Regions from separate parts of the Robertmurraya mesotrionivorans genome, predicted to be linked through region 3. Evidence: riboswitches for the same ligand, from Rfam matches in the RefSeq annotation. Region 3 holds a riboswitch; each other region holds the start of a gene.
The links. Region 3 has a riboswitch for cobalamin ahead of ACRX5O_RS18320 (ABC transporter substrate-binding protein). Riboswitches for the same ligand answer to the same signal wherever they lie in the genome.
Positions count from the first base shown of each region.

Region 1: linked by a shared signal. The riboswitch ahead of ACRX5O_RS04995 ((2Fe-2S) ferredoxin domain-containing protein) and the one ahead of ACRX5O_RS18320 (ABC transporter substrate-binding protein) in region 3 are both predicted to bind cobalamin.
Region 2: linked by a shared signal. The riboswitch ahead of cobT (nicotinate-nucleotide--dimethylbenzimidazole phosphoribosyltransferase) and the one ahead of ACRX5O_RS18320 (ABC transporter substrate-binding protein) in region 3 are both predicted to bind cobalamin.

Region 1 is NZ_JBPCCH010000002.1:181,677-184,933, forward strand. It holds gene cobJ (precorrin-3B C(17)-methyltransferase) at 1-301, opposite strand, end outside; gene ACRX5O_RS04990 (HoxN/HupN/NixA family nickel/cobalt transporter) at 302-1,015, opposite strand; gene ACRX5O_RS04995 ((2Fe-2S) ferredoxin domain-containing protein) at 1,019-1,402, opposite strand; cobalamin riboswitch at 1,514-1,701, opposite strand; cobalamin riboswitch at 1,838-2,030, opposite strand; gene ACRX5O_RS05000 (multidrug effflux MFS transporter) at 2,249-3,257, opposite strand, start outside.
Region 2 is NZ_JBPCCH010000015.1:48,398-51,654, reverse strand. It holds gene ACRX5O_RS18975 (FtsX-like permease family protein) at 1-665, shown strand, start outside; gene cobT (nicotinate-nucleotide--dimethylbenzimidazole phosphoribosyltransferase) at 697-1,746, opposite strand; cobalamin riboswitch at 1,834-2,013, opposite strand; gene ACRX5O_RS18965 (iron-containing alcohol dehydrogenase) at 2,030-3,202, opposite strand.
Region 3 is NZ_JBPCCH010000014.1:7,248-10,504, forward strand. It holds gene ACRX5O_RS18315 (FecCD family ABC transporter permease) at 1-398, opposite strand, end outside; gene ACRX5O_RS18320 (ABC transporter substrate-binding protein) at 361-1,338, opposite strand; cobalamin riboswitch at 1,482-1,667, opposite strand; gene ACRX5O_RS18325 (glycerol-3-phosphate acyltransferase) at 1,915-2,472, shown strand; gene ACRX5O_RS18330 (aminotransferase class V-fold PLP-dependent enzyme) at 2,484-3,257, shown strand, end outside.

The sequences.
Region 1 (3,257 bases), on a different contig from region 3:
CTTTTTCCACCAATACTTCGTACACAAGGCCAGCCATTCCGTACACACCCGCATCTCCACTAGAGATCACTGCCACTTTTTTTCCGAGCTCGGCCTGCCTCACTGCCTCTTGAGCTCTACTTACTTCTTCAGTCATCCCTGTACTGATGATTTCTTGACCGTCTAGTAATCCTTCAATCAGTTCCACATACGTTTTATAGCCAATGATCATATCACTTTCTTGTAGAGCTTTTTTTGCCCGGTCCGTTATATGCTCCTCACTTCCGGGACCAAAACCGATGACTAACAGCTTTCCTTTCAATTACGCTCCTCCTTTCATTAGTTCCACCATCATAAAAATTCCGAGTACTAGGCTATAGGCGCCTGTTACCGTGCCTAATAGTAAAAACAGCTTGTCTTTCACTCTAGCTTTCATAAATCCCCATGATAAACAGAATGTAATTCCTATCGTAGCGATGAGTAACCCAATGACAAATAAAGTCAGTTGAATAAGGGCGACGGTTAAATTATCAAGCCCTATCGCATTAGAAATAATCGCGATTTGCGTAGGGCTTTCTACACCAATGCCGTGAAGAATGCCAATAATAAACGCTCCAATGGCACCGAGCTTTGTAGGTGATAGTTGATTCGTTTTTGTTCCTGATGTCACCTTACTAGCGATGTTGCTGAAAAACTCAACGACAATTCTTAGTCGACTTTTATACTCGTAATCTTTCTTTTGTTGAAAAATTGACCAAATAATAAACATTCCGAGCAAAATAAGGGTGAAGCTAACGAGCATTTCTAGTATTTGCTTCGTTGTATCTGGAAGGTGTAAACCAATATAAATAAATAACACTCCAATAACCATTACAATCATTCCGTGCCCAATCGCATACATCACACCAAGAGTAAGTTGTTTCTTCTTTTGCTGCTCACTGCCAACCATGTCGGCAATCGCTGCTACATGATCTCCGTCGATCCCATGCCTCATGCCAATAAAAACAGCAAGCAGAGCAAACATGATAAATTCCATAGGTTATACCTCTTCTTTCACTTTTTTCGAAATTCCCTCAATACTATCTGAGTTTTCAGGTGCTACGAAGCCTTCCTGGTTGTATGTATAAATAACGGATTCTTTTAGTATCTTTCCTTGTCCGATATGACTCCGAACGATTTCTCGTCCCATGTCCTCTGTAAGTGCTTTATACCAGGTGCCTTCTGGATACACGATGGTGACACAAGCATCCTTGCATCTTCCATTACATCTCGTTCTTGTTGTATGTACTTCGTCGTCTAACTCCAACTGTGTAATTTCATCACGAATCGCTTGCGTTACTTCTTCTCCCCCTTTTCTCATGCAACTACTTCCATTGCAAATCAAGATGTGATGCTTTGTCCCCTTTAAATTCCATGTTGTCATGTTTTCCACTCCCTTAAATTTATCTAATAAAAAAAGCACCCCTACAAATAGAGGTGCATAAGAACATACGGAAGGTATATCTTCTACACATCTACCTATAGTCCCGTAGGTATGTGACACACTTTATAGGAAGGTCTCCTGGCTTTGGTTCCTTGCTTTTGTTACGTCTTCCCGATTTTACTCAGTGACCATTTGTAACAAAGCTCCCCAATACAGTGGCGGGTACCGCGACGGCTTTTCACCGTGCTTCCCTTTTAAGCAAAAGATTTTTCTTTTGCACCTATTAAGTAAACTATGAAGTTATCAACCCAAAGAAAGATTTCCATAAAAAAATCCGCTCACAGGAATGAACGGATGAAACGAAAGCATGAAAAGACAAACAGAAATACGGTCCCTTCTCACCATCGAAACACCTTCTCTATTCCCGGAGAAACTGAAACGTTTAAAAGTAAGACAGGTTTCCTGACTCGTGCTTCTTCCTACTCTAAGACCTTCCCATATTCATACGAATCACATATGTACACAGTGGTATTCTTATTTCGTCCACACTTACAGTTGCGGGTACAGCTCTGGATTTTAACCAGATTCCCTATTAAGCCATCTTGGCATCTTAACTTTTTGGAAAACTATTCAATTAAGTTAGATTCTATATTAGATGAATATTTCTTATTTTTCAACTACTTATATAACGAACACGACAGATTTCCTACTGAAACGGAACCCACATGGCGTTCTAAGTATTAGATGTTTTTATTAATTTAACTTCATACACATGCTCGTAATTTAGTAATTTGAATGATATCTTTAAAAGAAAAGACGCTACCCTTTTTGGATAGCGTCTAGATATTATACTGAGATTTTCCCAGGTTCTTCGATAGCTGGTTTTACGACGGAAGCCTTTCGTACGAAAAGAAAATACGAAAGAAAAGCTAAAAAGCTAGCACCAAAGATTATGGATCCCATCGGAATGGCAGAATTCTCTCCTGCAATGCCTACAAGTGGTGATGAAATAGAGCCTAGGATAAATGGTAGTAACCCTAGTAAGGCCGACGCGCTACCTGCAATATGCCCTTGTGACTCCATGGCAAGTGAAAACGATGTAGTTCCAATAATCCCGATCGAGGCAACGAAGAAGAAGATAGGAATAACAACCGCAATTAAAGGAGCCTTTAGTAATAACGCAACAAGAAGAATGGCACCTGATACATTTGAAATGGTCAGACCTATGACTAAAAATGTCTTTTCAGATATTACGTCTACGAACTTCCCTACTGCCTGACTTCCAAGAATCAAGCCAATTCCGTTCAAACCAAATAATAAGCTGAATACTTGTGGTGAAACTCCATAAATATTTTGATACACAAATGGAGTACCAGAAACATAAGCAAAAATTCCGGCCACAATAAATCCTTGTGTAAAGGCATATCCTGTAAACTGACGATCTTTTAATAAAGTTCCAAAGTTCCTAAATGTTTGCCCAATATTACTTGGTACACGCTTCTCTGTTGGAAGTGATTCTTCCAGCTTTGAAAATACGGTAAAAAATAAAACTAGACCGACAACACTTAAAACGACAAATACTCCCGTCCAATTCGTAAAGGCTAGAATCGCGCCACCTGCAACAGGAGCGATAATTGGACCTAGATTACTTACTAATGTTAATAACGCAAAAAACTTCGTTAATTCTCTTCCGCTAAACTTATCACGAACGACCGCTCTCGATATAACGATCCCGCCTGCTGCTGAAAAGCCTTGCAAGAAACGAGCAGCAATAAAGAAATAAATATTCGGAGCAAATGCACAAATGGCAGAGGCAACTAAATACATAATAAGGAATATTAATAGTGGTTTTTTC
Region 2 (3,257 bases), on a different contig from region 3:
GTAAATCCGAATCGATTCCTCTTGATTATATTGGGTTAAGAGATGAGTTTATTGTTTCATGGTATTTTACAAACGGTGGTCAGCCTGTTGCGATTGTTGATGACACCTTGTTTTCTAAACTTCAACAAGACTTAGATCCAGAGGTACAAAGGGACTCTTCTGTCTTTATCGGGATTGAGATGAAGAAAGAAGAGACGATTCAACAAGCGAGTGATCTTTTTAATCAATTACATTTAGGAGAAAAGGTTGGGAATGATTCACAGCTGGAACTGAGCACTGATCAAAAAATGCTCATGGGGCTCATGATGTTCATCGTTGGTTTCCTTGGACTTACCTTTCTTATTACATCCGGGTGTATTCTTTACTTCAAGCAAATGGACGAAAGCGAAGATGAGAAATCTAATTATACCATCCTACGTAAGCTCGGTTTTACTCAAGGAGACTTAACAAAAGGGATCGGCCTGAAACAAGTATTCAATTTTGGAATTCCTTTAGTCATTGGTCTTTCCCATAGCTATTTTGCTGTTCAATCAGGCTGGTTCTTTTTCGGGGCTGAGCTTTGGACGCCCATGGCACTAGTGATGATTCTATACACAGGCTTATACTCCATCTTCGGATTTCTGTCCGTGCTTAATTACAAAAAAGTGATCAAAAATGCACTTTAACTCCAGCCCATCTAGGCTGGAGTTTTTTCTTTTATATGGTCATCCCTGCTTCCGCAAAGGTGGGCATATGTTTCATCATGCTACATGCTGCCTCGACGATTGGAAAAGCAAGTGCTGCACCTGAACCTTCACCTAAACACAAATCCATATGAATGATCGGTTTTATCCCTAGAAGTTCACTTCCTCTTTTCCCTCCCGGTTCCGCAGATGCATGAGATGGAATTAAGTATTCTCTCACCCTTGGTTCAAGTGTTGCAGCGATGACCGCTGCCGCCGTTGATATATACCCATCGACAACAACAGGGACTCTATTGGCCGCTGCCGCAAGCATGACACCTGCCATCCCACCTATTTCAAGTCCTCCTACCTTTGCCAATACATCAATTCCATCCTCACGATTCGGTTGATTCACCTTTATTGCTTGTTTAATAACGTCTATCTTGTGCTTAATGCCTCCATCTCCAACACCTGCACCTCTACCGGTAATTTCTTCTGGTTTGAAGCCACCAATGACGGATAGTATGGCCGTGCTCGGAGTGGTATTACAAATGCCCATTTCTCCGGTTCCAAGTAATTGCACACCCTTTGCGATTTCCTCATTGGCTATTTCAATTCCTACCTCTATTGATCGAATGGCCTCTTCTCTTGTCATCGCTGGTCCTTTGGCTATATTATCGGTACCGTATTTGATTTTTTTTAAAATAACCCCGGCATCTGCTGGAATATCCCCGTTCACGCCTATATCAACAGTTACAATCTTGGCTCCGGATACTTTGCCAATTACGCAAACACCGGTTAAACCCTTAGGAAAATTCAGTGTCTGAGCAAGTGTGACTCCTTGAGGAAAATTAGTGATTCCCTCCTCGTACACTCCATGATCGGCCGACATAAGAATGATTGCTTTTTGATCAACACTAGGAATGGGTTTTCTAGTAATCCCAACGAGCTGTACAGCTAAATCTTCTAATCTCCCTAAACTTCTCGCTGGCTTTATTAAGTTGTCCACCCTCACTCTTGCAGCATCCATCATCTCCTGGTCAAGCCCCGTAATTTTTTCAATCGTCTGTTGTAATAATTCCATGTTTCTCTCTCCTTATTTTTAAAAATAAAAAAAGCCCATAGTTTATTCAGACAAGCTGAATAAACTACAGACTTTTCCATCATCTAGTATTCTTATAGCAATAAGGCAGGTCTCCTGGCTCTGGTTCATGGCTTCAAAGGCCTTCCCGGACATTCCTTTCATCCAGTGGCATATCTTTGAAGCTCCCCTTTACAGTGGTGGGACCGCTGAAGACTTTCACTTCATTCCCTATTCTCCCATGTGGGCACCTTATTGCTTTATTATTACATTTATTAATTCCAGATTAGCTCATTACTACAGGAGATGCAATCTCTTTAAACATTTCAATCACTTCTTCTTTTGTTGGCTGGAATGGATTACCCGGTGCACAAGCATCCGCTAATGCATTCGTGGCTAGTTTATCTAAATCCACATCCGTTACACCCAACTCTGCAAGGGTACTTGGAATTCCTACTTCCTTACAAAGAGCTTTAATCGCTTCAATCACTTCATCAGCGCATTGCTCATCTGTTTTTCCTTCCACTTGAATACCTGCTGCTTTTGCAATTAAACGGAATTTCTTCGGATCACGTTTCGCATTTTCTCTTTCAACAATCGGTAGAAGCATCGCGTTACATACTCCGTGTGGAAGATCGTACACGCCTCCAAGCTGATGCGCCATCGCATGGACAAAGCCTAGTCCTGCATTGTTAAATGCAATACCCGCTAAGAACATCACGTATGTCATTTGTTCACGAGCTTCAATATCATGACCGTCTTTTACGGCACGAGGCAAGTAGTTAAAGATGATTTCAACAGCAGCTAATGCTGTTGCATCTGTAACAGGGAAGGCACCTGGAGTCACGATCGCTTCAATTGCGTGGGTTAGTGCATCTACCCCAGTCGCAGCGGTCAAATCAGCTGGTTTATCAACCATAAGTTCTGGGTCATTTACTGAGATAGTTACTAAGCTGTTTTTATCTACCATAACCATTTTCACTTCTCGTTCCGTATCTGTAATTACATAGTTAATGGTAAATTCACTGGATGTACCAGCGGTAGTGTTGACAGCAACAATCGGAACCGATTTGTTCTTAGTCTTTCCAACACCTTCATAGTCTCGTAAATCTCCTCCATTTGTTACATAAAGTCCAATTGCCTTTGCAGCATCCTGAGGAGATCCTCCACCAATAGATACGATGAAGTCACAAGCATTTTCCTTAAACACTTCAACCCCTTCATACACATTTTGGACAGTAGGATTGGGTTTTACATCGTCAAAGATGACATATTCTAGATCAATCGTATCTAGTTCCGCCAGGACTTTTCCTGCTAAACCTGATTGATTCAAGAACTTATCCGTGACAACTAATGCCTTTTTCTGACCCAGTTCTTTTACAAGTGCTGGCAGTTCTTTTAAACAGCCTCTGCCCATTAGGTTTGTGCTTGGTACATAATACACACGTGCATTGCTCATCTTTTCTTCCTCCTCCAACAATTGTTCACTTTTTCACAAATGAATTTCAAAAAAT
Region 3 (3,257 bases):
CCAATGACTGGAAGCGACAGCTGAAAAAACAAAGTAACAACTGCTCCAACTGAAGCACCAGAGGAAACTCCTAATGTATAGGGGTCTGCAAGTGGATTTCTAAGTAAACCTTGAAAGGCAGCTCCAGCAATTGCTAGAGCCGCTCCAACAAGTCCTGCTAAGATAACTCTTGGCAGGCGAATATTCGAAACGATATTTACATGCATTTGGTCAATTCCATCTAGTGAAACAAACGGAAAAAGTTGTGCAAGTAATATTTGAATCGTACTTAAGATAGGAACTTTCACAGTTCCTAGTGAAATGCCTAGTACAATAGCTAACAGGAGAAACGAGGCTCCCATTGTGTATGCTGCTAATCGATTAGTTATTAAATACTTCCGGATATACGGCTTTTGCAAGTTCCTCTACCCCTTCAACGAGCCTTGGCCCAGGTCGTGTTACCAGATCAGAATGAACATCTACAACCTGCTTATTTTTCACGGCAGTCATATCTGCCCAGCCTTCTCTAGAAGTTACTTGACCTACAGGATCTTCGGAGTAGTAGCCGTACGTAGTGATGATTACATCTGGATTTCTCTCAACAATCGATTCTTGGTCGATGCTCGCCCAACCATCTAGATCTCCTGCTGCATTTTCAGCATTGATCACTTGAAGCATAATATCCATGAATGTGTTCTTCCCTGGTGTGTAAATGTCTGGTGCTGGTGAAACTTCAACAAACACTTTTTTCTTTTCGGTTACAGTTGCAGCTTTTTCCTTAATTTCGTCAAGCTTTGCCTTCATAGCAGCTGTTAGCGCTTCTGCTTCTTCTGTTGTTCCTGTCATTTGTCCGATTAGGTTGATTGTTTCGTACACTTCCTCAAAATTCACTGCGTCGTTGACAACAAATACTGTGATTCCAGCATCTTTTAATTGAGTAAGTCCCGCTTCTGCAGATAAAGCTGAAGATTCATGTGCTAAAACAATATCAGGATTTAATGAAACGATTTTTTCCACATTAAATTCCATGCCACCGACTTTTTCAACATTAGCCGTTTCTTCTGGATAGTTATCATAATCAGAGATCCCAACTACCTTCTCACCTAAACCTAATTCATACACGATTTCTGTGTTACTTGGAATTAAAGAAACAATGGTCTTTGGCTCTTCTTCTATAACCACTTCATTGTCTAATGCATCAGTAAGTGTAAGTGGGAAGGCTGCTTGTTGTTCACTTTGTTCCGTTTGACCTTCTGTGTTTTGGTTATCTTCTGCCTTTTCAGTTGCGCTCCCACAACCAGCAAGAATTCCTAGTGATAGTACGAGTATTGCAAATAGTGCGTAAAACTTTTGGCGCATTTTCTTTCCCCCTGTGTTATGTAAAAAATAAAAAGCATCTTCCTACAAAGGCAGGAAGATGCTGGTATGATAGACGTTTTACACTAAATAGAAATCAAATAATAGGTAACGGTCTGCCACACCACTCCTATCCTCGTAGGAAATTCGGTGCATAGCAATAGGCGAGTCTCCTGGCTTATGGTCATTGCTTGCTGCACCTTCCCATACTTTTACGTACAGTGGTATTACTTGCAGCTTGCTCCCATTTACAGTGGCGGGACCGCGTTGGAATTTCACCAACTTCCTTTTTAAGTCTTCAGTATGAAGACACCTACTACTAGTCGAATTATGAAATTTTCTGCTACGTCTGATTATACACTAACAAAGCCCCACAAACGCAACCCCTTTTTAACAAAATGGTGACAGACACCCTTCGTGGACAAAATCGGGCAAAATGTCCACGGAGGGTGTCCGTCACCGCTCGTGGACACTTCGTGCCTTTTTGTCCTCCTGGGGTGGACAGTAACTTCTTATTGTGAAGAGGTTTTGCTTAGCATAATATGGAATATATACAACATAGCGTGGAGGTCATGTTCTATGGTAGTAGTGGGCTATTTCTTCCTTTCCTACTTCATTGGATGCATCATGTTTGGATACATTATTGGAAGATTGTTTGGAAAGATTGATATTCGGAAGGTAGGCAGTGGAAACGTGGGTGCCCGTAATATCGGGCGAAATTTAAATAAGTCGGCCTTTGTCGCTACCTTTTTAGGTGATGCGTCTAAAGGGGCGGCAGTTATCCTTCTTGGTAGAATGCTAGGCTTTTCAGAGGAGATTCAATTAGTTGGATTTTTATTTGTCCTTATAGGACATATTTGGCCCATCACCCTTTCCTTTAAGGGAGGAAAAGGGATCTCTAGCTTCCTCGGAGGAATCATTGCTTTTGAACCGACGGTAACACTTGTCATTCTCGTTAGCTTCGCGATCACATATTCCTTGTTCCGCAGCTTTACTATGGCTGGTCTACTAAGCCTATGCATTCTTCCGGTCTATTTCTTTATTGAGTCTTATACATACACTTCCGTCGGAATGATCGCACTCACAGTAATCACTATTCTTTTTGCTCATCGAACAAATATTAAAGAAAGAGTATAGGGGGAAACCAAATGGGCTTGCTTTTCAAAATTGCAAGAAGCGAAGAAGAAATGGAGCAAATTCACAAACTAAATTATCGTACATTTGTCGAAGAGATTCCACAGCATCCAAAGTCTGATACAGAGAGAAGAGTTGACCCTTTTCACGCTGAAAATACGTACCTTATCTGTCTAAAGAACAAACAACTAATTGGAATGATTGCCGTTCGAGATAAGCGACCTTTTTCCATTGATAAAAAGATTGGTCCTGTAGAAGATCATCTTCCCTTTCAAGCTCATCTATTATGCGAAATTCGCCTCCTCGCTGTTGATGCAAAAAATCGGAACGGCAGAGTGTTTCTAGGACTTTCACAATTATTAGCCAACTACTGTATCAAACAAGGATACGACGCAGCGGTTATATCGGGAACCACCAGACAAACCAAACTTTATACACAACTCGGTTTCACAGTGTTTCATGATCCAGTTGGAACAGAAGATGCACAATTTCATCCCATGTATATCACAAGAGACACCTTTGAAAAACAAGTCTCTTCACGCATAGGGATTTCTTCTAGCCGGTTTATGCCCGGACCTATTATGGTAGCAGATGATGTTACAAAAGCACTTATGAGTCCACCCATTTCTCATCGCTCTAAAGCCTTTCTAACATTATTTAACTCTGTCAAAGAAAAACTTTTGAGATTAACCAAAGCTGCGAATTGTCAGCTTCTTCTTGGGTCTGGAACGTTGGCGAATGAAGTCATCGCCATGCAGCTGAAAAAACTTTCAAACGGAGTCATTTTT